DNA from 2 places in the Paracoccus actinidiae genome. Region 1 is predicted to be linked to the other one. Evidence: riboswitches for the same ligand, from Rfam matches in the RefSeq annotation. Region 1 holds a riboswitch; the other holds the start of a gene.
The links. Region 1 has a riboswitch for cobalamin ahead of Q5701_RS11330 (DUF1636 domain-containing protein). Riboswitches for the same ligand answer to the same signal wherever they lie in the genome.
Positions count from the first base shown of each region.

Region 2: linked by a shared signal. The riboswitch ahead of Q5701_RS09775 (TonB-dependent receptor plug domain-containing protein) and the one ahead of Q5701_RS11330 (DUF1636 domain-containing protein) in region 1 are both predicted to bind cobalamin.

Region 1 covers NZ_CP132956.1:2,277,548-2,292,505, reverse strand. Annotated here, with positions in the region: gene Q5701_RS11385 (cobyrinic acid a,c-diamide synthase CobB) at 1-1,261, opposite strand, end outside; gene cobM (precorrin-4 C(11)-methyltransferase) at 1,258-2,031, opposite strand; gene Q5701_RS11375 (cobalamin biosynthesis protein) at 2,028-2,318, opposite strand; gene cbiE (precorrin-6y C5,15-methyltransferase (decarboxylating) subunit CbiE) at 2,393-3,568, opposite strand; gene Q5701_RS11365 (cobalt-precorrin-6A reductase) at 3,546-4,310, shown strand; gene cobJ (precorrin-3B C(17)-methyltransferase) at 4,289-5,023, opposite strand; gene cobI (precorrin-2 C(20)-methyltransferase) at 5,020-5,736, opposite strand; gene Q5701_RS11350 (precorrin-8X methylmutase) at 5,739-6,368, opposite strand; gene Q5701_RS11345 (ferredoxin-like domain-containing protein) at 6,358-7,461, opposite strand; gene cobN (cobaltochelatase subunit CobN) at 7,458-10,667, opposite strand; gene cobW (cobalamin biosynthesis protein CobW) at 10,667-11,683, opposite strand; gene Q5701_RS11330 (DUF1636 domain-containing protein) at 11,685-12,035, opposite strand; cobalamin riboswitch at 12,161-12,371, opposite strand; gene cobO (cob(I)yrinic acid a,c-diamide adenosyltransferase) at 12,409-13,032, shown strand; gene Q5701_RS11320 (cobyric acid synthase) at 13,044-14,474, shown strand.
Region 2 covers NZ_CP132956.1:1,944,303-1,959,458, forward strand. Annotated here, with positions in the region: gene Q5701_RS09740 (hypothetical protein) at 1-625, opposite strand, end outside; gene lepA (translation elongation factor 4) at 626-2,425, opposite strand; gene Q5701_RS09750 (DMT family transporter) at 2,475-3,356, opposite strand; gene Q5701_RS09755 (HAD family hydrolase) at 3,349-4,086, opposite strand; gene Q5701_RS09760 (heavy-metal-associated domain-containing protein) at 4,121-4,312, shown strand; gene Q5701_RS09765 (hypothetical protein) at 4,451-4,753, shown strand; gene Q5701_RS09770 (NAD-dependent deacylase) at 4,758-5,435, shown strand; cobalamin riboswitch at 5,465-5,657, shown strand; gene Q5701_RS09775 (TonB-dependent receptor plug domain-containing protein) at 5,790-7,649, shown strand; gene Q5701_RS09780 (ABC transporter substrate-binding protein) at 7,636-8,430, shown strand; gene Q5701_RS09785 (FecCD family ABC transporter permease) at 8,427-9,413, shown strand; gene Q5701_RS09790 (ABC transporter ATP-binding protein) at 9,413-10,150, shown strand; gene parA (ParA family partition ATPase) at 10,147-10,782, opposite strand; gene Q5701_RS09800 (antibiotic biosynthesis monooxygenase family protein) at 10,843-11,184, opposite strand; gene Q5701_RS09805 (dipeptidase) at 11,306-12,346, shown strand; gene Q5701_RS09810 (helix-turn-helix domain-containing protein) at 12,420-13,691, opposite strand; gene hemA (5-aminolevulinate synthase) at 13,802-15,031, opposite strand.

The sequences.
Region 1 (14,958 bases):
CCCGGCGAGAGCCTGTTTCCGGGACAGCATTGCCATCCGCATCGAGAACCTCGGCGAGAGGGGCGTCAGGCTGCAAGAGGATGGTGGAATAGTGGAACTCATGGCCGAGCAGCCTCTGGCCGGCGCCCTGGCCCAGCAGCGGGGAAAGGAGCCTCGCCTGCCGGTATCCAAGATGCATCCGGCGAGACGCGTAGCTCGTTTCCAGGCCCAACAGCCCCGCCATGCGATGGGTCTGCCCGTCTGCGTCTGTCAGGCTTTCGCCAAGCACCATGTATCCGCCGCATTCGCCATGAACGGGCCTGTCCCGCGCAAAACGCCTCAAACCCGCAAGGAAGTTCTGTGCCCCGGCCAGGCGACCCGCGTGAAGTTCCGGATAACCGCCGGGAAGCCAGCAGCACTCGGCATCCGGCGGCGGCTCGTTGGCGAGTGGGGAAAAGGCGAGGATCTCGGCCCCGGCGTTTCGCCAGCCGGCGAGAAGATGTGGATAGGCAAAGGAAAACGCCTCGTCCCGAGCAAGTGCGATCCTTTGGGCCGGCGGGCGGATGCCCCTTGGCGGCTGCAGGGGCCTACCGCCCGCCGCCAGCGCGCGAAGGGCCACAAGATCGACATGCGCCCGAAGGAAACTGGCATACCCGACGATCGCCGCATCGAGATTTGCATGCTCAACCGCCTGAACCAGCCCGAGGTGGCGCTCGGGCAGCGTCAGGTCGCCACGTCGTGGCAAGGCCCCGAAAACCGGTATACCAGCATTGTCCAGGGACAGACGGCACAGCCGTTCGTGCCGAGGCGAGGCGACCCGGTTGAGGATGACACCTGCGACCTGCACGTCCTGTCGGAAGTGCCGCAGTCCCAGGGACAGCGCGGCGACGGTTTGGGCATGGCCGGACACGTCCATGACCACCACCACCGGCCAGCCCGTCGCCGCCGCGATATCCGCTGTCGATCCGTTGCCAGAGGCCCCTGCCCGGGCCACCCCGTCAAACAGCCCCATCGAACCCTCAGCGACCGCCATCTCGCCCGGCACCCCAAGCTGGTCGGCCAGCAACCCTGGGTCCATCGCCCAACTGTCGAGATTGCGGGAATCCTCGCCGCAGGCGGCGCGATGGAAGGCCGGGTCGATATAGTCCGGTCCGCACTTGTAGGGACGAACCTTTACCCCATCCTCGGCAAGGCAGCGCAGCAACCCCAGCATCACCGTGGTCTTGCCCGCGCCCGAGCGTGGGGCCGAGACGATCAGCCCGGGGATCGTGGCCTGGCTCATTCCTTCACCGCATTGGCACGGCCTGCGCGGAAGCGGCGGTCGTAATCGGCCGCGTAGAGCCGGCTTTCGTCGAATCCTTCTGCCGCCAATGTGCGGCCCACAAGGATCAGGGCCGTCCGCTCCATCGTCTCGCCCATGTCGGCGGCGATGGAACCAAGCGTCCCCCGCACGATCCGCTGGTCCGGCCAGCTCGCCCGCCAGACCACGGCGGCGGGACAGTCCATGCCGTAATACGGGCCGAGTTCGGCGGCGACCGCTTCCAGCCGGTGGATGGAAAGATGGATCGCCAGCGTCGCCCCGGTGGCCCCGAAGGCGGCAAGCGTCTCCGCCGACGGCATGGGCGAGGCGCGGCCCGACGTCCGGGTCAGCACCACGCTCTGAGCGATGCCTGGCAGGGTCAGTTCTGCCCCCAGGGCGGCGGCGCCCGCCGCAAAGGAAGGGACGCCTGGCGTGATGTCATAGGGGATGCCCAACGCGCGCAGCCGGCGCAACTGCTCACCCATGGCCGACCAGACAGACAGATCGCCTGAGTGCAGGCGCGCCACGTTCAGCCCCTGCGCGTGGGCGGCCACAATCTCGGCGATTATACCGTCGAGACTCATGGGCGCGGTGTTGATGATCCGCGCACCGTCAGGACAGTGCTGCAGCATTTCCTCCGGGATCAGGGACCCGGCGTAAAGGCAGACAGGCGAGGCTGCAATCAGATCCCGACCCCGCAGCGTAAGAAGGTCGGGCGCGCCGGGGCCTGCGCCGATGAAGTGAACGGTCATGGATCGGGCCTTTCGGACTGAGCAAGGGCGGCAGTGACGCATCTGTCGGCCGAAATCACGCGCGGCTCGACAAGGCGCGCACCGGGGCCGGCCGCGATAATGGCGCAAGCCTCGGCAAGGCTGCCGGTCCCGAAACGGGCGAGGATGCGGGGGCTGCGGGTGGGCGTGCTTACGCCCAGCAGCATAGCCTCAGGGATCGGGACGAGCTTGAAGCCGGCCGCCTGTAGGTCGGCCACGACGGGATGGGTCTGCCGGAAGGCAGGCACGGCAAGCGTCAAGGGGGGCATGACCTGCATCCGCAGAAATAGGTCCTGAACGCCCTCAAGGTTCGCTGCTGCCCGAAGGCCAAGTCCGACGGCCCTCATCGCGTAACGCTCCATTGCACGACCGGATAGCTGGTCTTCCAGCCGCGCCTGCTGCCCAAAGGCGCCGCTTGCGACAGTTCGATCCGCAAAAGCATGCCCCCAAGCCGCGCTTGCGCGCAGGCAAGCAGGCTTTCGGTTTCCAGCGTGATCCCATGGGCGACGATGCGGCTCCCGGCGGGAAGGGCGCCCCACAAGGCGTCGAGCAGCGGACTGTCCAGACCACCGCCGATGAAGACGGCATCCGGCGCGGGAAGGCTTGGCAGCAGGTCAAGCGCGCTGCCCTGCCGTATCTTAAAATGCGGCACGCCGAGAGATATGGCATTTGCGCGCGCACGGACGGCACGGGCCGGATCGCGCTCGACGCCCACGGCGCGATTACGGGGATGCGACAGAAGCCACTCGATGCCAACCGAGCCGCTGCCTGTGCCAAGATCCCACAGCAGTTCCCCAGGGCGGGGGGCAAGCGCGGAAAGAGCCAAGGCGCGGACCGGGCGCTTGGTGATTTGGCCATCATGTTCGAAAAGATCATCGTCCAGACCCGAGGAATGCGGCAGTCCCTTCGCACCTCTGACCTCGATGGCGCAGGCAACAAGGTTTTCGCATCTCGGCAAAACGTCTTGGGCGATATACCGGCGAACACGTTCTTTGGGGCCACCCAGATGCTCCATCACGTGCAGCGTGGAGGCACCAAAGCCAAGCGAGAACAGGTAGCCCGCCAGACCCGCCGGCGCGCCTCCATCCCGAAGGGTGACGATCAGCCTTGCGCCCTCGGACAGGTGGCGGCGCAGCTTCTCGACCGGCGCGGCATGGAGGCCGAGGCATGTCACCTCCTCGAGCCGCCAGCCGAGGCGTGCGGCGACAAGGGACGGGACCGAGATGGCGGGATAGGCGCGCCATTCTCCAGCGTGCAGTTCCTGCGCGAGGCTGCCGCCAGCACCGTGCCAGAAGGGATCGCCAGAAACCAGCGCCGCCACTTGCCTGCCACGCCACGCCAGCAAAGGCGCCTGCGAAAAAGGCACCGGCCAAGGCGACTTGCAGGAGTGGGCCACCATCGCCAGGTGGCGGGGACTGCCGAAGACGACTTCAGCCCGTTCCAGCGCATTGCGGCTTGCCTCGGACAGATCCTTCAGGCCATTTTCCCCAATGCCGATGATCGACAGCCATTCAGACATCCGAACCACCCTCATTCTGGGTGGCACCACCGAGGCGAACCGCCTTGCGCAGGCCGTTGCCGACGCGGGCCTGCCCGCGATCCTGTCGTATGCGGGACGGGTCGCCAACCCCCGCAGGCAGCCGATGCCCGTCCGCAGCGGCGGCTTCGGCGGGGCCGAGGGGCTTGCGGCCTTCCTGAGGGCAAACCGCATCGGGCAGGTGGTCGATGCGACCCATCCCTTTGCTGCCGGGATCAGCTGGAACGCCAAGCTTGCCTGCACAGGCGCCGGAGTGCCGCTTTGCGCATTGGAACGAGTGCCCTGGATGGCCAAAGAGGGCGATGCTTGGACTCATGTCCCCGACATGGAGGGGGCTGCTGCTGCACTGGACCGCCCCGGCAAGCGGGTGTTTCTGGCGATCGGTCGACAACATCTCGCCAGCTTCGCCCACTTCGGACAGCATCGTTTCCTGACCCGGCTGGTCGATGCGCCCGCCGCGGACTTCCCCCTTCCAGACGCCGAGGTGGTCGTTGGACGCGGACCCTTCCGCCTTGAGGACGATCTGGAACTGATGCGCGCGCACCGCACCGAGCTGCTGGTTGCCAAGAACGCAGGCGGGGCTGGAGCCGAGGCGAAGATCCTTGCTGCCCGCACGCTGGGCATCCCCGTCATCGTGATCGACCGGCCGGAACTGCCCGATCGTCCCGTGCGCCGGACCGTTGCCGAGGTCATGGACTGGCTTCATACCCGCCTCGGCGTATAGACGAAGCGCCCGACCCGGCGCGTGGCTGACGAGCCCAGGATGACCATCGTGCGCATATCCGCCATCTCAGGGCGGGCCTCTTGCAGAGGCATCACGTGGATTTCTTGTCGGGGGGTCGAGACCGCGCGGGCAAAGATCATCAGGCGCTCGGGCTCAGCCTGGGCTTTCAGCAGGTCCAGCACGGATGCGAACTGATGCGGGCGCGAAGCCGAGCGCGGATTGTAGAAGGCCATTGCGAAATCCGCCTCCAGCGCCAGATGCACCCGCCTGAGCACCAGATCGAAGGGCTTGAGGTTGTCCGACAGGTTGATGGCGCAGAAGTCATGACCCAAGGGCGCGCCGGCTGCGGCAGCGGCAGCCAGCATGGCCGTGATGCCTGGCAGGACGCGGATATCCAGGTCGCGCCAAGGGGCGGGGCCGTTCTCGACGGCCTCGAAGACCGCCGAGGCCATGGCAAAGACGCCGGGATCGCCCGAAGATACGACCACCGCGCGGTAGCCTTTCGCCGCAAGCTCCAGCGCGTGGCAGGCGCGGTCAAGCTCGACCCGATTGTCGGACGGGTGCAGGCGCAGGCCGTCGCGCGGGGGAATGCGGGACACATAGGGGATATAGCCGATGACGTCGGTCGCCTCCTCCAGCGCCGCCGAAACCTCGGGCGTGACCATCCCCTCGGCGCCGGGACCAAGACCGGCGATAACAAGAGAGCCCGTCACGGCCTGCGTCCTTGTCCATGAACCAGCACGATCGAAAAGTAGGGCACCGGTCCCTCGACCTCGGAAAGCTTGCGGACCCGCTCCTCGGCCATGGTGCCGTATTCGACCAGCCATGCCTGGTCCGCCCTACCTGCAGCCGCCAGCGCCGCCCGCAGGCGCGGCAAATTGCGGCCAATCTTCATCACGACCAGAGCATCGGTGTCGCGGATACGGCGGGCCAACTCATCAGCGGGCAAAGTCGCAGGCAGAACCGTAAGGATGTCATCGCCCCAGGTAATCGGAAGGCCCGTCGCGGTCCAGCAGCCGGCCATGCCGGGAATGCCCGGGACCACCTCCACCCGCTCGCGCGGAAGGCGGGCATAAAGATGCATGAACGAGCCGTAGAAGAAGGGGTCGCCCTCGCACAGCACGACCACGTCGTCATCCTCGGACTGCCGCAGAAGCTTAGCCGTCCAATGCTCGTAGAAACCCGCAAGCGCGGCGTTGTAGCGCGGATCCGAAACGGGGATCTCGGTGGTCACGGGATATTCCATCGCGATCTCGACCGCCTTTGGCGAAAGCAGCCCCTCGACGAGCCTGCGCGCCACGCCCATGGCGCCCGCCTTCCGAAAGAAAGCCACTTGCCGCGCATGCGTCAGATAGCGATGGGCCTTGACGCTCATCAGCTCGGGGTCGCCGGGGCCAAGGCCGATGCAGATGATCTTGCCGGTCATGCTTATTCCTGCGCCGAGGCGAGCGCGTTGACCGCGGCCACTGTCATGGCCGAGCCGCCCGGACGCCCCTGGACGACGCACCACGGCACGGGGTCGTCCTGGATCAGCGCGGCTTTGGATTCTGCTGCGCCTATGAAGCCTACCGGGCAGCCGATGATGGCGGCCGGACGGGGAAAGTCCGGCTCGGCCAACCGGTTGAGAAGGTGGAACAAGGCGGTCGGCGCATTGCCGATGGCCACGACCGCGCCCTGCAGATGCGGCCGCCACAGCTCAACGGCCGCCGCCGAGCGCGTATTGCCCAACTCGAGCGCAAGGGCAGGCACGCGCGGGTCTTGCAGGGTGCAGATGACCTGATTGTCCGCGGTCAGACGTGCCCGGGTCACCCCTTCGGACACCATGCGCACATCACAGAGAATGGGCGCGCCATCCTGCAACGCCTGGCGCGCCGCGCGGGCAAAACCGGGGGAAAAGCGGATCAGGGACGCCAGTTCCACCATGCCCGCGGCATGGATCATGCGGACTGCGACGACCTCCTCCTCAGGCGAAAAACGGGCCAGGTCTGCCTCGGCGCGGATGGTGGCAAATGATGCGCGGTAGATGGCCGCGCCGTCGGTTTCGTAGCTATGAGCCAAGGTGGCCTCTCATCATATCTGGAATGTCTATTCCGGTTAGTCCGCACAGATTGGGCTTCCCCTCTGCGGGACCATTCAGGACCAGGTCGAAACGCCCCTCGCGCCCTGTCAGGGTGACATGCGCCGGCGCAGGATGGGCGCAGCCCTTTCCACAGCCCGAGACATGCAGATGCCGCCCTGCCGGCACAATGGCGGCGAGTTCCCGCGCCAGGGCGCGGGTTTCGACGCTACTCGAGGCGCAACCCGGCGCGCCAGTGCAGGCACTGACGCGCAGCAGCGGATCGCCGGGATCGGTCAGCCACAGTTCGCCGCGCGCATGACCCTCAGGCAGAACCGCCCGCCAAGGCGTCAGACGCAGGGCGCTGCCCGAGAGTTCGGACAGGGCCTGCGATGTCACTGCCCCGAAGGGCGCGAACAGGAACGGAGCAGAGTGCAGGATCTTGCCTAAGGACGCTTGCGGGTCGGGTGCCGAATCCGCATGGATTGGGGGAACAATGCCTGCGGCCACTGCCTGCGCCATTCGGGCCTGTCCGGTCGCCGAAAACCATTCCAGCAATTCGATGATGCGAGCGAACACCGTTCCTGGACCAACCCGTTCCCCCAGGGCCATTCCGTCGGCGCGCAGCAGCAAATCACCCCCGGCTCGCTCTATCCGGATATCCGCCGGGGCGCCCTGCAGCACTGGGCATTCTCCCGTGTCGATCGCAAAGCCGAACTTGGGCGGCAGATCGAGCGCATTCCGCAACGCCTCCTCGAGCCTGCGGACCAGCTCCGGTGTCCCGTCACCCTCACGCCAGAAGGGCGTCGTCATGATGTTGCGCCGTGCCTCGACCCACGGATCGGCGTCCAGCAGCTCCAACGCCCGCAGTTGGCACTGTACCTCGGGCAGGCTGTCCTCCCGGACGCCTCTCACCTGCAACGTGGCCCTTGAGCCGAGATCGAGTTGCCCATTGCCGAACGCCGCGGAAATCCTGGCCAGTCCGGCCACCTGGGCGGGTTGAAGACGCGAGCCATGGGGGCGGACCCGCAGCAGCAGGCCATCGCCCGCGGGCATCGGGCGGAGCGCGCCAGGGCACCAGCCCTTGCGCGTCATGCGGGAAGCCCCCCAACAGAGTTGCGGCGCAGTTCGCTCCCGATCCCGAACTCGGTAAAAATGGCCTGCATCGCGGCCAGCGCACCCGGATTTTCCTCCGCAAGGAAGTCCCGCACCTCGACTGAGCCGAGGGTCGCTTCATGGTAGAGCGCGAAGAGATGCTCGGGAACGGCATGCGCCATCCGGGAAAAGGCTGCCATGTGCTCCAGCGTGGCCGCGATCTCGGCCGCACCTCGGAAGCCGTGGCGCATCATGCCCGCCAGCCAGCGGGGGTTGGTGGCGCGGGCCCGGACGACGCGGGCGATTTCTTCGGGAAGAAGCCGCGCGCGGGGCGTGTCGGGCCGCGTTGCGTCCAGATGGTAAAGCGCAGTCGGCTCCAGTCCCAAGGCAGTGCGGGCAGCCGCGAACCCGGCTTCATGCGACGCGTAGTCCATCGCCAGAAGAAGATCGGTTTCAGGCAGGTCCTGCGTCAGCACGAAGCCATCGGCCGCCCGAAGCCGCGCCTCGAGCCCCGCGCGGTCGGGTGTGCCGTCGGGACCGAAGGCCGAATTCCGTAGCCATGCCCTTCCCGCGGCCTCGGCGCTCATGTCGTCGGTGATGCCGGTGCCGAAGCGGCCCGGTGCAGGGGCGAAGACATGCGCGCCGGGAGCTGCTGCGACATAGGGGTTCATGTCCGCGGCCTCTTCCCTCGCGGCAAGTGCAGTGCAGCCTTGCTGGAACAGGGCGACCAGTTCCGGGAAGGTGTCGCGGAAAAGCCCCGACACCCGCAGCGTCACCTCGATCCGGGGCCGGTCCATCAGCGCCAGCGGCGTGACCTCGAAGCCGGTGACGCGCTCGGACGCGGCATCCCAGATCGGCGCAAGCCCGGCTAGGTGCAGCGCCATGGCGAAATCCTCCCCCGCAGTCCGCATTGTGGCCGAGCCCCACAGGTTCACGACCAGACCCCCGGGATAGTCGCCGTGATCCTGCAGATGGCCGCGGACGAGCTCCTCGGATAACCGGACGCCCTGGGTCCATGCCACGCGCGAGGGCACCGCGCGCGGATCAACGCCATAGAGATTGCGCCCCGTCGGCAGCACATCGAGCCGACCCCGGTAGGGCGAACCAGAAGGGCCGGCTGCGATCCGGCGCCCGTCGAGGGCAGAAAGGATCGCGGCGTGTTCCGACGCAAGACATACAGGATCACCCTGCATCGCGCCCGTCGCATCGGGGGTTCCCTCGCCCCAGACATGCAGGCCGTCGCCAAACTGACTTTCCTTGAGATCGCAGACGAAGCGGTCGATGGCGGTGATCGCCACGGCGGCAGAGGCCTCGGGGTTGATCCCCAGATCCGTCTCCAGATCCTGCCTGCGCGCTTCCGCTCGGATCAGCGTGATCAGCCGCAGGCGACGGGCCGGGTCCAGCCCATCCGCAGTCGAATATTCGTCAAGCAGGCTTTCCAGCCTCAGCAGTCTTTCGGGCATTCCCGACCTGACGAGCGGAGGCGGAAGATGCCCCAGCGTCAGCGCACCAAGCCTGCGCCGCGCCTGCGCGGCCTCTCCGGGATCATTGACGATGAAGGGATAAAGCACGGGCAGCCCGCCAAGCAGCGCGCCAGGCCAGCAATCCCGCGACAGGGCTGCGGCCTTGCCCGGCAGCCATTCCAGCGTGCCATGCGCACCGACATGGATGATCGCATCGATCTTGGCACCATGCCTGAGCCAGAGATAGAAGGCGGTGTAGTCATGGCCCGGCACATGACACAGGTCGTGGTAATCGGCCTCGCGCATGGCGGCCTCGCCCCGCTCAGGCTGCAAGGCCAGAAGCAGGTTGCCGGCCCAGAAGGCCTGGAACTCCGGTTCGGCAACCATCTTGCCGTGGGCTTCTTCAAGGTTCCCGCGCAGCCTTTCAGAAAGAGAGGACAGTGCCGCTTCACAGTCCGGCAAGGACCAGCGAAGCCGGTTGCCCTTGAGGTCGCGCAGGATGTCTTCGGGTGTCATCTCCCGGCCAAGCTGCCGGGCAATGGCCGCCGCCGAGGCCAGTGCGTCAAGCCCGACCGCATGGGCCATCCGCCACTCCTTGCCGGGATAGGTGGACAGGATCAGCGCCACGCGGCGTTCGGACGATGCCAGTTCCTGCAAACGCCGCCAGTTCATCACCCGGGCAACGACGGCATCGATCCGTTCCGCATCCGGGCTGTGACGCTGAAGCCGAAACTGCAGCGCGGGGTCGGTGTCCGTCACGTCCTTGAAGGAGATGACACCGGCCTGGATGCGCCCGTCCAGTTCAGGCAGCGCCACATGCATCGCAAGATCGGCGGCGGAAAGGCCGCGTTCTGACCCCGCCCATGCGGCATGATCGGACGTCGCGTGAATGACCTGGAACACCGGCACGCCGGGGACGTCGAGGGGCGACGCATCCCCTACCCGGCCCGAAAAGGCGGTGGCGTTGACGATGGCTGCGGGTGCGAGCCGGGGCAGCATGGCCCGCAGCCAATCGGCTGCAGCTGCATCCTTGAGGCTGGGAAGAAAAAGTCCGACAGCCTGCACATTTTCAGTCTCAAAGGCGCGGATCAGTGCGTTGATCGAGGCAGTGTCGGAGGAAGCCGCCCAAGCGCGATAGAAGGGAATGAGGACCAGAAGGCGATCATCCCGTCGAAACTCTTTGGTCGGACCTGATTTAGGGTGCCAGAAACCGTGGTTCGGTAGCATCGTGACGCCATGCAGCGGCGCCGTTCCCAGCCCCGCGGCCGAGGCAAGCAGGGCCATCGCATCATGGGCGGCAAGTTCGCCCCCGGCCTCGCACAGCTCTGTCAGGTGCCGCAGGACGGGAACCGGTAGCGTCGAAGCCTGGTCGAGCACAGGGTCCGGCTGACCATCCGCCGGAAGGAAGGCCAAGGCGATCCCCTTCTCGCGCGCCATGCGGGAAAGCTCGTCAACGCCATAGGGCCAATAGCTTCTGCCGCCGATCAGGCGCACCAGAATGCCCTTGGCCGCTGACAGGGTGCGCTCCACATAAGTATCGACCGACAACGGATGGCGAAGACGCGAGAGATTGGCCAGACGTAAGGTGGGCAGCCGCTCCCTGCCCCGCCGCCAGCCTGCCGCGAAAACCCCAAGGTCGCTATCCGAGAAGGACAGTACCACCAGATCCGCGGGCGTCTGCCCCAGATCCTCCGGCTGGGCGTTTTCATCCAGCCCATGGCTTTCGCGGAACAGGACATGCATCAGGTCAGCGCGGCCCGGATGGCAACGGGGTCGATATCTCCTTTTTCCGCAATCACGACAAGGCGGCCTTGTCGGGGCTGATCCCCCCACGGACGGTCGAACTGGTGGCGCACCCGCGCGCCCACGGCCTGGACCAAAAGCCGCAATGGCTTGCCCTCGACCGCGACATGGCCCTTGACCCGTAGGATCTTCTGCACCTCGGCCAGTTTCGCGATCCGGCTTGCCAGCGCCTTCGGATCGGCCTGTTCGGGCAGGTTGATCACCACCGTGGCGAAGTCGTCATGGTCGTGCTCCTCCTCCCCATCGTGGTGCGAAGGACGTGCGGCCAAGTCGTCCTCGGCCGCCACGTTGATTCCCAGAACCACGCGAGGATCGATCAGGCCTTCGATCAGGGCTACCATGGGCAGAGGACGCGGTGCCTCGGCCGCTATGATCTCGCGGGCAGCAGCCAGACCATCCTCGCCAGCCAGGTCGGCCTTGGAAAGCAGCACGATATCTGCGCAGGCGATCTGGTCTTCGAACACCTCGGACAACGGTGTCTCATGGTTGACCTCGCTTGTGTCGCCGGGATGAACCGGGTCGGGCGCAAAGCGGCCTGCCGCTACGGCCTCGGCATCGGCCACGGCAACCACGCCGTCGATGGTGATGCGCGAGCGCAGGTCCGGCCAGTCGAAGGCCTTGAGCAAGGGCTTTGGCAAGGCCAGCCCCGAAGTTTCGATCACGATGTGGTCGGGTTTGGGATCGAGCGCCAGAAGCCGCTCGATGGACGGGATGAACTCATCGGCGACGGTGCAGCAGATGCAGCCGTTGGTCAGCTCGACGATGTTCGCCTCAGGGCAGTTGGCATCGGCGCAGGCGCGGATCAGGTCGCCATCCACACCAACATCGCCGAATTCGTTGACCAGCACCGCCAGCCGGCGCCCTTCGGGATTTTGCAGCAGATGGCGGATCAGCGTCGTCTTGCCTGCACCAAGGAAACCGGTGACGATGGTAACGGGGGTTTTTTCCAGGGACATTTCAGACCTCGATCGGGGGAATGCGGGCAATGGTGTTCTTGCGGATCACTTCGGGACGGGAGCGCCAGGGCACGATGCCATCTGGCGTTGCCGCATAGGCGCGGGCCATCTCGGCGACGTCGTCCGGATGCAAATCGGGATCGAGGCCCCCCTGCACATAGGTCCAGCGGCCAGCACCACGGAACACGACGACGCAGGAGTGCTCGCAGGCCGAGAAACATTCCTGTTGGTCATGGGGGACGCCGCGCGCAGCCAGGGCATCGGACAGTCGCGCCCCGTCGCGCGGTGCCTGCGGATCGGTGCTGGCGCGCCTGCAGGTGACGCAGACCGTCAGCGCATTCTTCTTGGCCATCTGCCCTCCCGGCAAGCCAATGGACGCGGGGGCTAGAGTTTGCGCGCAGGACATGCGGAGGCCCGGTTGCCGCCATCATGGCTTGCACACGGTTCACCCCGACCGCAACACAACGCGGATGCGAGAACTCGCACCGCACGCTGGCAGGTCTCCCGGCTTGCGGATGACGGGGATTTTTCCCCGACGGTCACCCGACCTTCCCAGGCTGTTTGGCCCAGTGGCATCCGGGTGACCTCTCCGGTCACGGTCGCGGGGGCGGCTGCGCTTCGCTGGAAACCAGCTATCGCATTCCCTCTTAGCTCGCTCTGTGCGAGAACCAACGATGCGCGAGGGAAGCCACGAGACAGCCTCGCTTGTCAAGAGAAAGGGAGCCATGGCGGAAGGAACAGTCCCCGACGAGGCCGCGCGCCATACCGAGAAAAAGGCGCGGATCAAGGCGGCCCGCGACCGGATGATGGCAGAGAAGACCGGCGAGAAGGGTCTGATCCTGGTGCTGACAGGCCCGGGAAAAGGCAAATCGTCCTCGGCCTTCGGCATGGCGATGCGGGCGATCTCGCACGGGATGCCGGTGGCGGTCGTCCAGTTCATCAAGGGGGCAATGGCGACGGGTGAGCGGAATTTCCTGCTGACCCATTTTCCCGACCTCTGCGAATTTCACACTATGGGCGAAGGCTTCACATGGGAAACCCAGGATCTGGAGCGTGATCGTGCCGCCGCTGCCCGTGCCTGGGTCAAGGCGAAGGACCTGATCCGCGATACGCGCAACCGGTTGGTTCTGCTGGACGAGATCAATATTGCGCTGCGCTATGACTATCTCAATATCGCCGAGGTCGTGGATTTCCTCCGGTCCGAGAAGCCCGAGATGACCCATGTTCTGCTCACGGGCCGCAATGCCAAGCCGGAGCTGATCGAGATCGCCGATCTGGTGACGGAAATGACCGTGGTGAAGCATCCCTTCCGGCAAGGGATCAAGGCACAGGCGGGGATCGAGTTCTGACACGGGCGCTGATGCTGCAGGGAACCGGCTCGAACGTCGGCAAGTCGCTTCTGGTGGCGGGCCTCTGCCGGGCCGCTGTCCGGCGCGGGCTCATTGTGCGCCCGTTCAAGCCGCAGAACATGTCAAACAACGCCGCCGTGACGGTGGATGGCGGCGAGATCGGCCGCGCGCAGGCCCTTCAGGCTCTCGCCTGTGGGGTCGAGCCGCATACTGATATGAACCCGGTCCTGCTGAAGCCTGAGACGGACATCGGCGCGCAGGTCATCGTTCAGGGTAGGCGGCGCGCGACGCTGAAGGCCCGCGACTATGCCCGGCTGAAGCCGGCGCTGATGGCGTCGGTTCTGGAAAGCTTCGAGCGGCTGAAGGCTCAGGCCGATCTCGTGATCGTCGAAGGCGCAGGCAGCCCGGCCGAGATCAACCTGCGCCAAGGCGATATTGCCAACATGGGCTTTGCCGCCGCCGCAGACGTTCCCGTCGTTCTGATTGGCGACATCGACCGCGGTGGTGTGATTGCGCAGCTTGTCGGCTCCAAGGCCGTCCTCGATCCAGAGGACGCCGCACGCATCAAGGGTTTCCTCGTTAATCGATTTCGCGGCGATCCCTCTCTTTTCGACGACGGCTATCGGATGATCGCCGAGCAGACGGGGTGGCAAGGCTTCGGCGTGCTTCCATGGTTCGCCAGGGCCGCCCTGCTTCCTGCCGAGGACGCGCTCGACCTGCAACCCTTTGGGGACGGTGCAATCAAGATTGCCTGCCTCGCCCTGTCCCGCATCGCGAATTTCGACGATCTCGATCCGTTGAAAATGCATCCCGGCGTCAGGCTCCAAATGGTTCGGCCGGGACATGCCATTCCGGGCGATGCAGCCGTGGTCATTATTCCGGGCACGAAGTCCACACGGGCCGACCTTGCCTTTCTGCGGGCGCAAGGGTGGGACATCGACCTCAAGGCCCATCACCGCCGCGGCGGCCGAATTCTGGGGATTTGTGGCGGGTTCCAGATGCTGGGCTGCAGCATTGCGGATTTGCATGGCATCGAAGGAGTGGCCGGGGAAACCGAAGGCCTTGGCTACCTCGATGTCCACACGGTGCTGGCTGCCGACAAGCGCCTGACCCGCGTTACCGCCGTCCACGCTGTTTCCGGCCTTCAGGTTGCGGGTTATGAGATACACGTGGGCCAGACTGATGGTCCTGATTGTATAAGGCCCTTCGCTCAGGTCGGCGATCTCACGGACGGCGCCCGTTCGAACGACGGGCTGGTAGAGGGCACCTACCTGCACGGATTGTTGACCTCCGACGCTTTTCGCAGCGCTTGGCTTCAAGGACTAGGCGCAAGAACAAGCAATTATTCATATGCAGCCAAGGTCGATGATGTGCTCGACCAACTTGCGGCTCATCTTGAAGCTCATCTCGATGTGGATGGCCTTTTCGGATTAGCGCAGTAGATATTTTTCTTTCCTTACTGGAGAACGCCCGAGCCGCTAACACAGCTTGAACGGATTGTTGGAGAGGGTCGGACCGTGTCACACCGCACCTGCCTAACGATGCCGGTCCGGTCACTGTCGCGACGCCATGGTGAAACTCCGGCGTCGAACCATCTCGTTTTTAGGAAGCAGAGCTGCATCATTCTGAAGCTGAGCTTAACAGTTGGATGCGGTTCGTCCCTGATTTGCAAGATGCAGGCTTTTCCGAGAGGCAGGGGTACGTTGATCTCGTCTTAAGCCACAAGTAGTCTCGACAAGCACCTGGACCGCGCCACCTGAAGGTCAGACAACGCCGTCATCGACTGATCTGCAGCCGGGAAGGCTTCTCCTCACAGGAAAGCACCGAGCCTTTTAAGTTGCTGTATCTGCACCGTCGACGCATGCGATAAGCGGTAGATTCAGGCTTTGGCTGTCGAGCCGCAGTGCAGGCGCGGTTGGACCCGCC
Region 2 (15,156 bases), 330 kb from region 1:
CAGGTACTTCTTTTCTTACAAAATCGACAATACGTTCAAGCCGAATTCCCGCAGAACTTGCTAATCTGTCAGCATTGCGACTTTCCCTTAGAAGACTATCGTAATGCTCTTGATTAACTTCATTAAAGGGCTTGTAGCCAATTTTCTGTTCGCCAAAAATATCTTGGGGAGCAGTATCGGTAGCTAATTTGATAATTAATTTTTGTACATCTTCCATAAACGCATCAAGCATATTGGATAACTCGACATCTTGGAAAAATAATATTCCCCTCTTCCAATCTCTATGAACTTTTTTTAAAGGCTCTAGTTCCCCCGAAGAAAGCCATGACCAATACATATGATCATTTAATAGATACCCTAGAGCTCCCGATGCTGCCTTAGCTAACCCTCTCGCGACACGAACATCGTTCTTGCTATAAGTTCTTGTAAAGCCAGACTGTTCAACAACCTCTGGTATTTCTGACGTAGGACGGATCTCTGACCAAAACCAGGCACCCAATCCTGACAGTGCCGTTAACAGCAAACCTTGGTCAAATTCGCCACTGCCCAGAGTATATCCGAAAAACGACCAAGATACTCCGGCAATTAGCCCTAGCCCCAGTCGCTCTAGTGTCGCCCGCTGCACTCACCCATCCATCTTCAACGCCTGGATAAACGCCGTCTGCGGGATCTCCACTTTCCCGAACTGACGCATCTTCTTCTTGCCGGCCTTCTGCTTTTCCAGCAGCTTCTTTTTCCGCGTCGCGTCGCCGCCATAGCACTTGGCGGTGACGTCCTTGCGCATGGCCGACAGCGTTTCGCGCGCGATCACCCGCGCCCCGATGGCGGCCTGGATCGGGATCTTGAACATGTGCCGGGGGATCAGTTCCTTCAACTTTTCGACCATCACCCGGCCCCTCGCCTCGGCACGGTCGCGGTGGACCATGATGGACAGGGCGTCCACGGGCTCGTCATTGACCAGGATCGACATCTTGACCAGGAAATCCTCGCGGTATTCGCTGATCTGGTAATCGAAGCTGGCATAACCCTTGGTCACGGATTTCAGGCGGTCGTAGAAGTCGAAGACGACCTCGGCCAGGGGCAGGTCATAGACGACCATGGCGCGGCTGCCCGCGTAGGTCAGGTCCAGCTGGATGCCGCGGCGGTCCTGGCACAGCTTCAGCACGTCGCCCAGGTATTCGTCGGGAACCATGATCGTGGCCTTGATGCGCGGTTCCTGAATATGGTCCACATGGGTCAGGTCGGGCATATCGGCGGGGTTGTGCAGGTCGCGCACCTCTCCGTCGCGCATATGCAGCTTGAAGACCACGCTGGGGGCGGTGGTGATCAGGTCCAGGTCGTATTCGCGTTCCAGCCGGTCGCGGATCACCTCGAGGTGCAAAAGCCCCAGGAAGCCGCAGCGGAAGCCGAAGCCAAGCGCGGCCGAGGTTTCCATCTCGTAGCTGAAGCTTGCGTCGTTCAGGGCCAGCTTCTCGATGGCGTCGCGCAGGGCCTCGAAGTCGTTGGCGTCCACGGGGAACAAGCCGCAGAAGACCACCGGCTGGGCGGGCTTGAAGCCCGGCAGCGCAACATCGGCGCCCTTCTTTTCGTGGGTGATCGTGTCGCCCACACGGGTGTCTCGCACCTGCTTGATGGATGCGGTGAAGACGCCGATCTCGCCCGGTCCCAGTTCGGGGATGTCCACCATCTGCGGGGTCAGGACGGCCAGCTTGTCGATGCCATAGACCGCGCCGGTCTGCATCATCTTCACCCGCTCGCCCTTGCGGATCACGCCGTCCATGACGCGGATCATGACGACGACGCCCAGATAGGCGTCGTACCACGAATCCACCAGCATCGCCTTCAAGGGCGCGTTGCGGTCGCCCTTGGGGGCGGGCAGGCGGGTGACGATGGCTTCCAGCACGTCAGGAATGCCCAGGCCGGTTTTCGCGGAAATCGGGATCGCGTCCGAGGCGTCGATGCCGATCACCTCCTCGATGTTTTCCTTGACCCGGTCCGGCTCGGCGGCGGGCAGGTCGATCTTGTTCAGGACCGGCACGATCTCGTGGCCCGCGTCGATGGCTTGGTAAACATTGGCCAGCGTCTGCGCCTCGACCCCCTGGGATGCGTCCACGACCAGCAGCGATCCCTCGACCGCGCGCATGGACCGGCTGACCTCGTAGGCAAAGTCCACATGGCCCGGCGTGTCGATCAGGTTCAGCACATAGGTCTGTCCATCCTTGGCGGGATAGATGATGCGGACGGTGTTGGCCTTGATGGTGATGCCCCGTTCACGCTCGATATCCATGCTGTCCAGCATCTGGGCCTTCATGTCGCGGTCGGCGACAGTGCCCGTGGACTGGATCAGCCGGTCGGCCAGGGTGGATTTGCCGTGGTCGATATGGGCCACGATCGAAAAATTGCGGATGAGGGAAAGTTCGGTCATGGCCGGGCTATACAAGGGCTTTGGCCCTGCGGGAAGGGGATTTTACGACCTATAGTTCGGCCAGAAGCGCCCGGCGCAACCGCGCCTCTCTCCACATGGCATAGATGCCCGCGCCCGCGATCAGCGCGGCCCCCAGAAGGGTCAGCGCATCGGGCCGTTCGCCGAAGACGGTCACCGCCAGCAGCATCGCGAACAGCAGACGGGAATAGCGGAAGGGCGCGATGACCGCGATTTCCGCGATGCGGGTGGCGATGACCATGGTGATGTATCCCAAAAGGCCAAAGCACAGCGTTGCGGCCATCAGCGCCCCCTGCCCTGCTGTCGGCGCAACGGCCTGCTGCCCGCCGATCAGCAGCAGCACCAGCCCCGCAATGCCCATCGACCCGAAGGCGCCTGCAGACAGCAGGCCCGACCCCACCTCGGGCGGCAGGCGGCGGGTCACCAGGTCGCGGACGGCCAGGGTGATGACCGCGATGATCGCCAGGACGGAACTGAACTCGAAGGCCGCTGTGCCGGGCTTCACGATCAGCAGCACGCCCGCAAAGCCCGCCGCGATGGACAGCCAGCGGCGCCAGCCGACCTGCTCGCCCAGGAAAAGCGCCGCCCCCAGCGTCATCAGCAGGGGCTGCGCCTGCAGGATGGCCGAGGCGATGGACAGATCGCCGGTCGCAAGGGCGGTGACGAAGGTGATGGCGCAGATGCCTTCGCACAGGTTGCGCAGCATGACCGGGGGACGCAGCAGGTTCCGCAGCCGCAATCCCTCGGGGCCAATGGCGATCCACAGGGCAAAGACGATCATCCCGGCAAAGCCGATCACGGCCAGCAACTGCCCGGTGGGAATGGTTCCCGACAGCCCCTTCAGCAGCGCGTCTTCGCAGGCAAAGGCGGCCATGGCCAAGACCATCAGCAGGGCCGCGCGCAGGTTATGCATCGCCAGCCTCCAGCCGGGCGATCAGGGCGGGCAGATCGGCGATGCTGTCCAGCCGATGCAAGCGGGGGTGTTCTGGCGCATCCGCCTGTTCAATGGCCCAGGTCAGTGCGTGCGGGATCAAGACGCCGTGGCCGCCCAGGGTCACGACCGGCAGCACGTCGCTTTTCATCGAATTGCCGGCCATCAGGAAATCCTGCGCCGCGACATCCGCGCGAAACAGCACGCGGGCATAGGATTCGGGTGTCTTGTCGGCCAGGATCTCCACCGCCTCTAACCGCTCGGCCAGTCCCGAGGCGGCGATCTTGCGTTCCTGGTCGATCAGGTCGCCCTTGGTGATCAGGATCAGCCGCCGCCCTTCCAGGGCATCCAGCATCTGCGGCACGCCGGGCAGCAGGTCGACCGGATGGGCCAGCATTTCGGCCCCCAGGTCCAGGATGCGGCCGATGGCGCGGCCGTCGATGCGCCCGTCGGTCAGTTCGATGGCCGTCTGGACCATCGACAGCATGAAGCCCTTGATGCCGAAACCATAGCGGGCCAAGTTCGCGCGTTCCACGTCCAGCAACCGGCTGGCGATGTCGGCGCCGTCGGCATATTCGCCCAGCAGGGCCACGAATTCGCCCTCGGTCACGCGGAAGAAGGTCTCGTTCTCCCACAGGGTATCGTCGGCATCCAGTCCGATGGCCTTTATCATCGCATCCCCCGCCTTGCCCTTGGCGCCATGCAGGATCATGCTGGCAACAGCTTGTCAAACCCATAGGACTGCCATGACCTTCACCGTTCCCGACATGACCTGTGGCCATTGCAAGGCCGCCGTCGAGGCCGCCATTGCCGAGGCAGGCGGTCGCGCCACCGTCGATCTGGCGCAAAAGACCGTCACCGTCGAAGGTCTGGATGACGCCCGCGCGGCCGAGGCGATTCGCGGTGCCGGCTACGAGGTTGCCGAAGCAAGGCCTTGAAGCGGCGCATGAACCCTGCGGCACACCGCCTGATTGAGCGGGCGGGCCGTTGCTGATACCATCACTGCCGGACGGGCATCGCAGACCGGGACAACCGGCCCCCGCCAGACCCATGAGAAACCACGAGGAGACAGTTTCATGTTCAACCGCATGATCATTGCGGCCGCAGCCATCATGCTGACCGCGCCCCTGGCCGTTGCCGGTCCCATCGACAGCGCCTGCGTCCGGTCCGACCGCGCCCGAGGCAACGCGCCCTTGTGCGGCTGCATCCAGCAGGTCGCCAACCAGACCCTGTCGCGGTCCGATCAGCGCCGCGCCGCGTCGTTCTTCCGCGACCCGCACGAGGCGCAAGAGGTTCGGATGTCCAAAAGCAACGCCGACAACGCCTTCTGGGCGCGCTACAAGCGGTTCGCTTCCCAGGCCGAGGCTTACTGCCGGTAAGCCCTTGCGCATCACCGTCCTGACCGGCGCGGGCATTTCCGCCGAAAGCGGCCTTGCGACATTCCGCGCCGTCAACGGTCTGTGGGAAAACCACCGGATCGAGGATGTGGCGACGCCCGAGGGGTTTGCCAGGGATCCGGCGCTTGTCCACCGCTTCTACAATATGCGCCGCGCGGATGCTGCTGGCGCACAACCCAATGCAGCGCATCTGGCCCTGGCCGACCTGGCCCGGCGCCACGACCTGACCTTGGTCACGCAGAATGTTGACGACCTGCATGAACGTGCAGGCAGTCCGGATGTGATCCATATGCACGGAGCGCTGACCGGCGCCTTGTGCGCCGCCTGCGGGCATCGCTGGCCCGCGCCGGCAGTCATGGCCCCCCTGGATCCCTGCCCCGCCTGCGCCCGTCCCGCGACCCGCCCCGACATCGTCTGGTTCGGGGAAATGCCCTATCACATGGAGCGGATATGGGACGCGCTTGAAGGCGCCGACCTGTTTGCTGCCATCGGCACGTCGGGCAATGTCTATCCGGCTGCGGGCTTTGCCCAACACGCCCGGCGGCGCGGGGCGGATTGCGTGGAACTGAACCTGGAGGCCAGCGTGAACGCCCGCGATTTCCATCGCCGCATCATTGGCCCCGCCAGCCGCATCGTGCCCGACTGGGTTGCCTCACTGGGCTGATTGCGCTTGCCTGCCCGTCCCTGTCTGGGCTATGGCACTCCTGCCTCGGTTCCGGGCTTGTGCCCGGTTAAAAGGGAACGCGGTGAGATTCCGCGACTGCCCCCGCAACTGTCAGCGGAGAGCCGGGCCGGACAACGCCACTGTTCCCGCATGCGGGAATGGGAAGGCCCGGCCAAGCGATGACCCGCAAGTCAGGAGACCTGCCGAACGCGATCACCCTGACGGCGCGCGAGGGGCGCGCCGGAAACGGAAACTTCCGTCGTGGTGGTGTCGCTGTCCGGGGGTACATTCCCATCGGATGAACCGCATCGCGTCCGGGCCATGGGTGCCCGGGTTCCTGGAAGGACGTCATTCGTGACCCCAAGACCGCTATTTTTGACCCTGACCGCCGCCTTGGCGCTGACAACCGCCCTGCCCGTTGCGGCGCAGGACGCCGCCCGTGACGCCTTTGTCCTGGACGACATCACCTTGACCGCTAACCGCGAACCGACCGAGCTGAGCCGGTCGGGAAGTTCGGTATCCGTGCTGACCGGCGAGGATCTGCAAGGACGTGCAGGACAGCCGCTGGCGCGCAGCCTGACCAAGCTGCCAGGCGTGACGCTGCGCCAGGAAGGGCCGCTTGGCACCACCGGCTCTCTGCAAGTCCGGGGCGCACCCGGAGAGTATCTGCCGGTTTTCATTGACGGAATTGAAGTCTCTGAACCCACAGGGCCAAAGCCGCGCTATGATATCGGCGGCCAGATCAGTGCCGGTGTGGACCGGGCGGAACTGCTGCGCGGCGCGCAGTCCGCGCAATATGGCTCGCGGGCCGTTGCCGGCGTTCTGTCGCTTCAGTCGCTGCGCCCGACCGAAGATGGTTTGCATCATCACTTCGCCATCGAGGCCGGAACCTACAATACCCTGACCGCCAGCTATGGCGCCACGGTGCGCCGCGAAAATACCGACTTGGCCTTCCAGGTCAGCCATGTCCGCACCGACGGCTTCTCGGCCAGGGACGAAAGCGACGGCAACTTCGAGGACGACGGATACGAGGCAACGCGCCTGTCCTTTTATTCCGCCCATCAGTTGCAGAACGGCGTGACGATCGGCTTCAACGGCTTCTGGGAAGACAGCGCGGGGGATTTCGATGACTTCGTGGGCGATGTGCTGGGCACGCCCGGCAATGACGACTTCGAGCGCGAAAGCTATGGCCTGCGCGCTTTTGCACAGTTCAGGACCGGGGCGGTGGACCAGGACGTTGCACTGACCCGTTATCGCTTCAAGCGGGTATCGCGTCAGGACTTGACTGACTTCAACGACCCTTCTGCCGTGAACACGAGCGAGTTTATTGGCACCCGCACCAAGCTGTCTTGGCAGGGGGCCGCTGACATCGGACAAGGTATCCGCGCCGTCTTTGGCGCCGATACCGAGAAGGAAGAATACGACGACGAGGGCAGTGCGCGTATTTCCGGCGTCTTTGTCGAAACAACTTCTGCCTTGGGGGAACAGATCGACGTCACGACCTCGCTTCGCCGCGACGATCATTCGCGTTTCGGTGGGTTTACCTCGGGCCGGGTGGCGGCAGTCTATCGGCTGCAGGATGATCTTCTGTTCCGGGCGGCGCTTGGGAACGGCTTTCGCGCACCTTCGCTTTATGAACTTTTCGGCGAATACGGCGATCCTTCGCTGGAGCGCGAGGAAAGCCGCACCTATGAACTGGGCGTCGAAAAGAGGTGGGGCGACAGCCATTTTCGCGCAACGGCCTTCTGGCTCAAGGCGGACAGCCTGATCGGGTTCGACCCGGCAGCGACAGCCTGTGGCCAGCTCTTTGGCTGCTATGCCCAAGTGGACGGCACCGCCCGCCGCCGGGGGATCGAGATCGACGGCCGCTATGCCTTTGGCGCGGGCCATGCGCTGACGGCCAGCTATACCTTCATCGACAACCAGACCGATGTCCCGGAATGGGCCCGCGTGCCGGAACGCGTCCTGAACCTGGGGGCCGAAACCACCTTCGCCACCGGCACCACGGCGGGCATCGACCTGCAGCACGTGGCGGGCCGGGCGGATGGCATGGACGATTTCACCACCGTCGATCTGCTGGTCAGCCATCCGGTACGCGACAACGCGACCGCCTATCTGCGACTGGAAAATGCCCTGGACGAGGATTACCAGTGGGTCGACGGCTATGGCACTTCGGGCCGGGCGATCTATGCGGGGCTGCGTGCGTCGTTCTAGGACCATCCTGGCGGCGGCGGTCCTGATCGCCGCCGCCCTGCCCGCGCAGGCGGAACCACAGCGCGTGGTGTCGATGAACCTGTGCAGCGACCAGTTGGCGATGATGCTGGCGGGGCCGGGGCAGTTGATCTCGGTCAGCAGCCTGGCGCAGGATCCCCGCCTGTCGCCCATGGCCCAGGAAGCCGCGGCGTATCGTCCGAACAGCGGCCGGGCCGAGGAGATCTATCTGATGCGCCCCGATCTGGTGATCGCGGGCACCTATACCCCGCCTGCAACCGTGGCGATGCTGCGCCGCCTGGGCATCCGCGTCGAAACGCCGCCCCCATCCGAGGATTTCGATGCCATCCGCGCCGACATCATTCGCATGGGCGACTGGCTGGGCCGCCGGGACGCCGCGCGCGACCTGCTGGCGCGCTTTGACGCGGACTTGGCTGCCGCGCGCAGTCCCCGGGGCCGGGGCCGCGCGGCGCTGTATTACGCCAACGGCTTCACCTCGGGGTCGGAAACGCTGGCCGGGGCGATCCTGGACGCGGCCGGTCTTGGCAACATCGCCTCTGACTATGGTATCGCCGCAACGACGCCCTTGCCCCTGGAACTGCTGGTCATGGCCCGCCCGGACCGGCTGATCACCGGGGCCAAATGGCCCGGCCAGTCCCGGGGCGAGGCGATCCTCGACCACCCCGCCCTTGCCGCCGCCTCACCCGCCCGGGCGCAGGTCACGGACCTGCACTGGACCTGCGGCACGCCTTTTGTCACCCGCGCCATCCGATCCCTGCGATGAGGGCGCTGCTTCTGGCCTTGGCGGCCCTTGTGTGTGCCTTGTTCCTTGCGTCCCTGCTGACCGGTCCGGCGGGGCTGCCCGTGCTGGAGTCGTTGCGCGCCCTCGCCTTGGGCGGGGAAGGCCCGATCCCCATCGTGATGCGCGAAATCCGCCTGCCCCGCGCGATCCTGGGCGCGGCCGTCGGCGCAGGCTTGGGACTGAGCGGCGCGGCCTTGCAGGGATACCTGCGCAATCCGCTGGCCGAACCGGGGCTGATCGGCATATCCGGCATGGCGGCGCTTGGCGCGGTGCTGTCGATCCAGACCGGGCTGTCGCTGCTGGCGGTTCTGGCCCTGCCGCTGGCGGCCTTCGCAGGCGCTGCGGTCGGCGTGGCGATGCTGATGGCCCTGGCCGGACCGCGCGGCGGGTCGGTTACGCTGATCCTCGCAGGCGTAGCGATATCCGCCCTCGCAGGCGCGGGAACGGCCCTGGTGCTGAATCTGTCGCCCAATCCTTATGCCGCGAGTGAGTTCGTCTTCTGGCTGATGGGGTCGCTGGCCGACCGGTCCATGCTGCATCTTTGGCTGGCCGTGCCGCCCATGGCGCTTGGCGCCGCTGTGATCCTGTCTACTCGGCGCGCCCTGGATGCCCTGACCTTGGGCGAGGCTGCCGCCCAGGCCCTTGGCAAGGCCGGGCCGGCTCTGCGCTGGCGGTTGGTTGCGGGCACGGCGCTGATCGTCGGCCCTGCCACCGCCGTGGCCGGGGCCATCGGCTTCGTGGGACTGGTAGTGCCGCATATCCTGCGGCCTTTCGTGGGGGCGCGGCCATCGGCGCTGCTGCCTGCCTCGGCGCTAGGCGGGGCGGCGCTGCTGCTGGCCTCCGACATTGCGGTACGGCTGGTCGTGCCCGACCGTGACCTGAAGCTGGGCGTGCTGACCGCCATCGTGGGCGCACCGCTGTTCTTGCACCTGATCTGGAAAACCCGCAGCGGGGGACGCGTCTAATGGTCCTGACGCTGAACGGCCTGTCCGTCACCCGCCGCCGCCGACCGGTGTTGCACGGGGTCCGCCTGTTTCTCGGACCCGGCGAATTCGTGGGCCTGATCGGCCCGAACGGCGCGGGAAAATCGTCCCTGATGGAAGCCGCGCTTGGCCTGATCCCCTTTACCGGCACGTCCAGCCTTGCCGCGATGCCCGCCGACCGGCGTGCCCGCCACGCCGCCTATCTGCCACAAGCGCGTGAAATCGCCTGGCCCGTCAGCGTCGAGGATCTGGTGGCCCTTGGCCGCATCCCTTGGCCCGGAGGGGGACGCAGCGGCATAGACCGCATCGCCACCGACGCGGCCATAGACCGCATGGGGCTGGAGGCGTTCCGCAAGCGCACCGCCCTGCGCCTGTCGGGGGGTGAACAGAACCGTGCCCTGATCGCCCGGGCGCTGGCGCAGGACACACCCCTGCTGATTGCGGACGAACCCATCGCGGGCCTGGATCCGGCGCAGCAACTGGCCTGCCTGCGCCTGTTCCGGGATCTGGCGGCCGAGGGGCGGACGGTCCTTGCCTCGATCCACGACCTGGGGCTGGCAGCACGGTTCTGCACGCGGCTGGTCTTGCTGTCGAACGGGCGCGTGCTGGCGGATGGTCCGGCCGACAGGATCCTGCGCGACGACCTGCTGCGTCGCGCCTTTGGCATCACCGTGCGGCGGGTCGATACACCAGACGGCCCGGCGATCCTGCCGGTTTAGCCGATCGCCGCCAGAACCTCGTCGGTCAGCGCAGCGATCTCGTCCCGGGCCGGTCCGCTGCGGGCGCGTTCCAGGGCGCCGACGCCCTGGCCCAGGGTTTCCGCGTAAAGCACGCGGTTCGACACCTGCGTTTGCGCCACATCGGCCCCCAGGGCAGCGGCCTTGTGCGAAACCTCGGCCGACAGGCGGGTGTTCGGGCGCACGCGGTTCATCACCACCAGCACCGGCGCCTTTTCCCGACGCGCCAGATCCAGCACGCCTTCGGTTGCCCACAGATCCACATGGCTGGTCGCCACCGGCACCAGCACCAGATCGGCCACCCGCAGTGCCGGACGCAGGTCGCTGTCGATCTTGGGCGGCGTGTCGATGATGACGAAATCGAACCGCTTCTTCAGCTTTTCGGATTCGTAACTGGCACCCCAGGCAGAGGATGTTGAGAAATCCATAGCCTCGTCCTCGCCTTGGGCCTGCATCCGTTCGATGAACCAGCGGCCCAGGCTGCCTTGCGGATCGGTGTCGATCAGCGCAACGGAATGGCCCCTTTCAAGCAGGCTGACGGCCAGGTTGACGGCCAGCGTCGTCTTGCCCGACCCGCCCTTTTGCTGGGCGACCGTGATGATCCTGCCTGCCATCGTCCCTCCTGCCGGTTGACGCATGGGCACGGTAGCAGGCAGGCCGCGCGATTGCACAGTCTATTTCGCGGTTGCAGCATCTGTGTGAAAGACGGCCTGCACCTCGTACATCACCGGCTCGAAGCTTTTGCACATGCTGTTGATGTCGCGGTTCCGCCGCCGCATTTCCTCGTGGCGCAGCATGGCCTGGTAATCCTTGCGGTCGCGCCATTGGGAATAGGTGGCGATCCGGGTCTGCGCGTCGTTCAGGTGAATCGCGCCCGAGACAAAGCCGGGCTGGCGGCGGATCACCTGGTCCCAGGCATCGGTCAGCAGATCCAGCACGTCATGGGCGCTGCCAGGCGTCACCTCGAAGGTGGTGATGACGGTCTGGCCGTCAAAATCGCGGCGGATGTCGGGCATGGCTGGCGTCTCCTTTGCTTGCCGGGGCCAGCCTAATGCCGAATCGCGGCGGAGGCCAAGCGCAGCCATTGCCGCCCGCGCCGGGATGTGCATGGTCGGGGCACGATCCAAGGAGAAGCGGATGATCCCGGTATTCGACGGCCATAACGATTTCCTGCAACGCGTCGTGGCGGGCGGCACCGGCATCTGGCTGAAAGGCGACGGCACCGGCCATCTGGACCTGCCGCGCGCCCGGGCTGGCGGCCTGGTGGGTGGGTTCTTTGCGATCTGGATCCCTGCGCCCCAGGGACCGAACGATGCCGCCGCCGCGGCATTGATGGAAAACCCGCCCTTTGCCATGCCCCTGCCGGATGAAATTCCCTTTGCCCAGGCCCTGCCCCATGCCTTTGCTCAGGCCACGGCGCTCAAGGCGCTTGAGCGGACGGGAACGCTGGACATCGTGACCTCGGCCAGCAGCCTGCGCCGGGCTGTCGCCGCAGGCCGCCTTGCCGCGATCATGCATATGGAGGGGGCCGAGGCGATCCCCGACATGGACGCCCTGCACCTGTGGCACGCAGCGGGGCTGCGGTCGCTGGGGCCGGTCTGGTCGCGCCCCACCGCCTATGGCCATGGCGTGCCCTTTGCCTTTCCGTCCTTGCCCGATACCGGGAACGGGCTGACTGATTCGGGCCGGGCCTTGGTCCGCGAATGCAACAGCCTGCGGATCATGCTGGATTTGTCGCATCTGAACGAAGGCGGGTTCGATGACGTGGCCTCCCTGTCGGATGCGCCCCTGGTCGCCAGCCACAGTTGCGTCCACGCCATCAGCGAAAGCAGCCGGAACCTGACCGACCGGCAGTTGCGCACCATTGCCGACAGCCAGGGCCTTGTGGGCCTGAACTTCGCCTCCAGCTTTCTGCGCGCCGATGGCCGCCGCCTGCCGCTGGAAGGCTTTGACACCATGCTGCGGCATCTGGATCACCTGCTGGATATCTTGGGAGAGGATGGCGTGGCGCTCGGGTCCGATTTCGACGGCGCCCTGATGCCGCGCGATCTGCCCGATGCCGCCGCCCTTCCCGCACTGATCGGCGCGATGGAGGCGCATGGCTACGGCAGCACCCTGATCCGCAAGATCGCCAGCGAAAACTGGATCGGCGTGCTGGAACGCACCTGGGGGGAATGATCCCCGTTCATCTTGGTCCAAATATCCCACAGGGGGCCTGGGGGACGTGAAGTCCCCCAGCATTCGCGGGACGCTATTCGGTCACCGTCACAGGCGCGTCGGGGGCAGGTGCCGCCTGCGCGACCGACACGATCTGCGCCAGTTCGGGATCGGCGTTCAGATCGGCCAGGGCAAAGCTGCCGGTCACGTCATCCGGGGACAGCTTGATATTCTTGACGACCTGCGGGCCGGGGGCGGCAGGACCATAAGTCTGGCCGTTTACCGCGAAATAGACCGCGCCCGAATTGCCCGTGCGCAGCAGCGGCGGTTCCTCCAGCGCCGGCAGGGTAAAGCGCTCCCCAGCGTCCATGATCTTTTCCAGAAGAACTGTTCCATCGGCCGACGTCACACGGACCCAGGCAGGCCGGGCGGCCAGCAGTTCCAAGGCAGGCGCGTCCGGCGCCACGGTGATCGCGGCCGCGGACTGTTCCGGCAGGGGGGGTCCGAATTCGGCAGCCCCCGCCTCGGCCAATGCGCGCTGAATGGCGGTTCCAGCATCGGGGGGGGCCTGGTCCGCGGCCATGTCCTGGGCTGCGGGCACCTGCGTCAGGCCGGGGTCGATGGCGGCGATCGGACCATCGCGCGCGGTCAAGACCGGCGCTTCCAGAATCTGCGGGCGATACAGCCTGTCCAACCCCTCGGGTTGAGGCAGGGCCTGAGCCAGATCGGTGGTGTCGGACAGATCCAGGGCCGGTTCGGCCATGCCCGTCCCCTCGACCGGATCCAGGGCGGTGACGACGCCAGGCGCGTTTTCGCCCGGGGCCAGAGTGACACGCTGAACCTCTTGCAACAAGGACCAGCCGCCGTAGCCCAGGCCGCAGACCAGGGCGATCAGCACCAGAACGGCGCCGATGGCACGGGGTTCGATGTCGGACCAGAAGCTTTCCTGCTGCGGAATGAACAGCGCCTTGGGATTGGCCAGGGCCTCGACAGGGTCGGACGGCTTGCGCGCAGGTTTTGGCCCGGCGGCGGTGGGCGCCATGCCATGCGTGGGCTGGAAACCGGACTCCAGGCAGAACCGGCGAAAGGTCCAGTCGGGGTCCATGTTCAGATAGCGCGCATAGGACCGGACATAGCCCGCCACGAAGCTGGGCGTGTCGAATGCAGTGATGTCGCAATTCTCGATCGCGGCAACATAGGACGCACGGATGCGCAATTCACGCTGCACGTCCAGCAGGGACTTGCCCAGGGTCGCCCGTTCGCCCCGCAGGATATCGCCAAGGCGCGTGTCGTCGTCGAGGAAATGGCCCACTTCCCCCACCTGCACATTCTCCTCTGCCGGGTAATCAGCCCGCAGCCTGCTCATGTCTTGCCTGCCTCATCGCCCGATGCCGGTAACGTCCGAATCAGACGTTACCTTTTGTTCTTTAACGCGAGCTTATCACGCAGGCGAGAGCAGTTCACCCGCCGAATGAATCAGGCGCTCATTTCCTGGCGGTTGAGTGCGCAATGTGACCACAACTTGTCCATGGCCTTGACCAGATGGTCGATCTGGCGGGGCGCATGGACCGGCGACGGGGTAAAGCGCAGCCGTTCCGTGCCGCGCGGAACGGTCGGGAAGTTGATCGGCTGGACATAGATGCCATAGTCGCGCAGCAGCATGTCCGACAGCATCTTGCAGTGGACCGGATGGCCGACATGGACCGGCACGATATGGCTGCCATGGTCGATGATGGGCATCCCCAGCGATTTCAGCCGCATCTTCAGGATCCGGGCGTGCAATTGCTGCGCATCGCGCAGATGCTGGCCTTCCGGGCCCTTCAGCAGTGCGATCGAGGCCGCAGCCCCCGCAGCCACCGCCGGCGGCAGCGAGGTCGTGAAGATGAAGCCCGGCGCATAGGACCGGATCGCGTCCATCATCTTGGCCGTGCCCGCGATATAGCCACCAAAGACGCCAAAGGCCTTGCCCAGCGTGCCGTTGAAGATGGTGATGCGATCCATCAGCCCGTCGCGCTCGGCCACGCCGGCACCGCGGGGGCCATACATGCCCACCGCATGAACCTCGTCCAGATAGGTCAAGGCATTAAACTCGTCCGCGAGATCGCAGATCGCCTTGATCGGGCCGAAGTCGCCGTCCATCGAATAGATCGATTCAAAGGCGATCAGCTTGGGCGCCGTGGGATCGTCGGCGGCCAGAAGCTGGCGCAGATGGGCCACATCATTGTGCCGGAAGATCCGCTTGGCGCCGTCGAACCGCTTGATCCCCTCGATCATCGAGGCGTGGTTCAGTTCGTCAGAATAGATGATCAGTCCGGGGAACAGCTTGCGCAGGGTGGACAGCGTGGCGTCATTGGCGATGTAGGCGCTGGAAAAGACAAGTGCCGCTTCCTTGCCATGCAGGTCGGCCAGCTCTGCCTCCAGGCGCTTGTGATAGATGGTGGTCCCGGAAATGTTGCGCGTGCCGCCGGATCCGGCGCCAACGGCATCCAGGGCCTCGTGCATCGCCTCCAGCACCGCCGGATGCTGGCCCATGCCCAGGTAATCGTTGCCGCACCAGACGGTGATGTCCTGCTTTTCCCCATCGGGGCGCGTCCACACGGCTTGGGGAAACTGGCCCTTCGTCCGCTCGATGTCGATGAAGGTGCGATAGCGGCCTTCCTCGTGCAGCCGACCGATCGCCTGGTCCAGGGCGGCATCGTAATTCATTGCGGGCGTTCCCTTGCATAGCTGGCTGGGGCAATCATTGTCAGATCGCGCGCGGTGTGACGTTGATATATGTCAAAGGGCGCGAATGACAGGTTAAAATTGTCGCAGGTCGACCAAAAGACCAT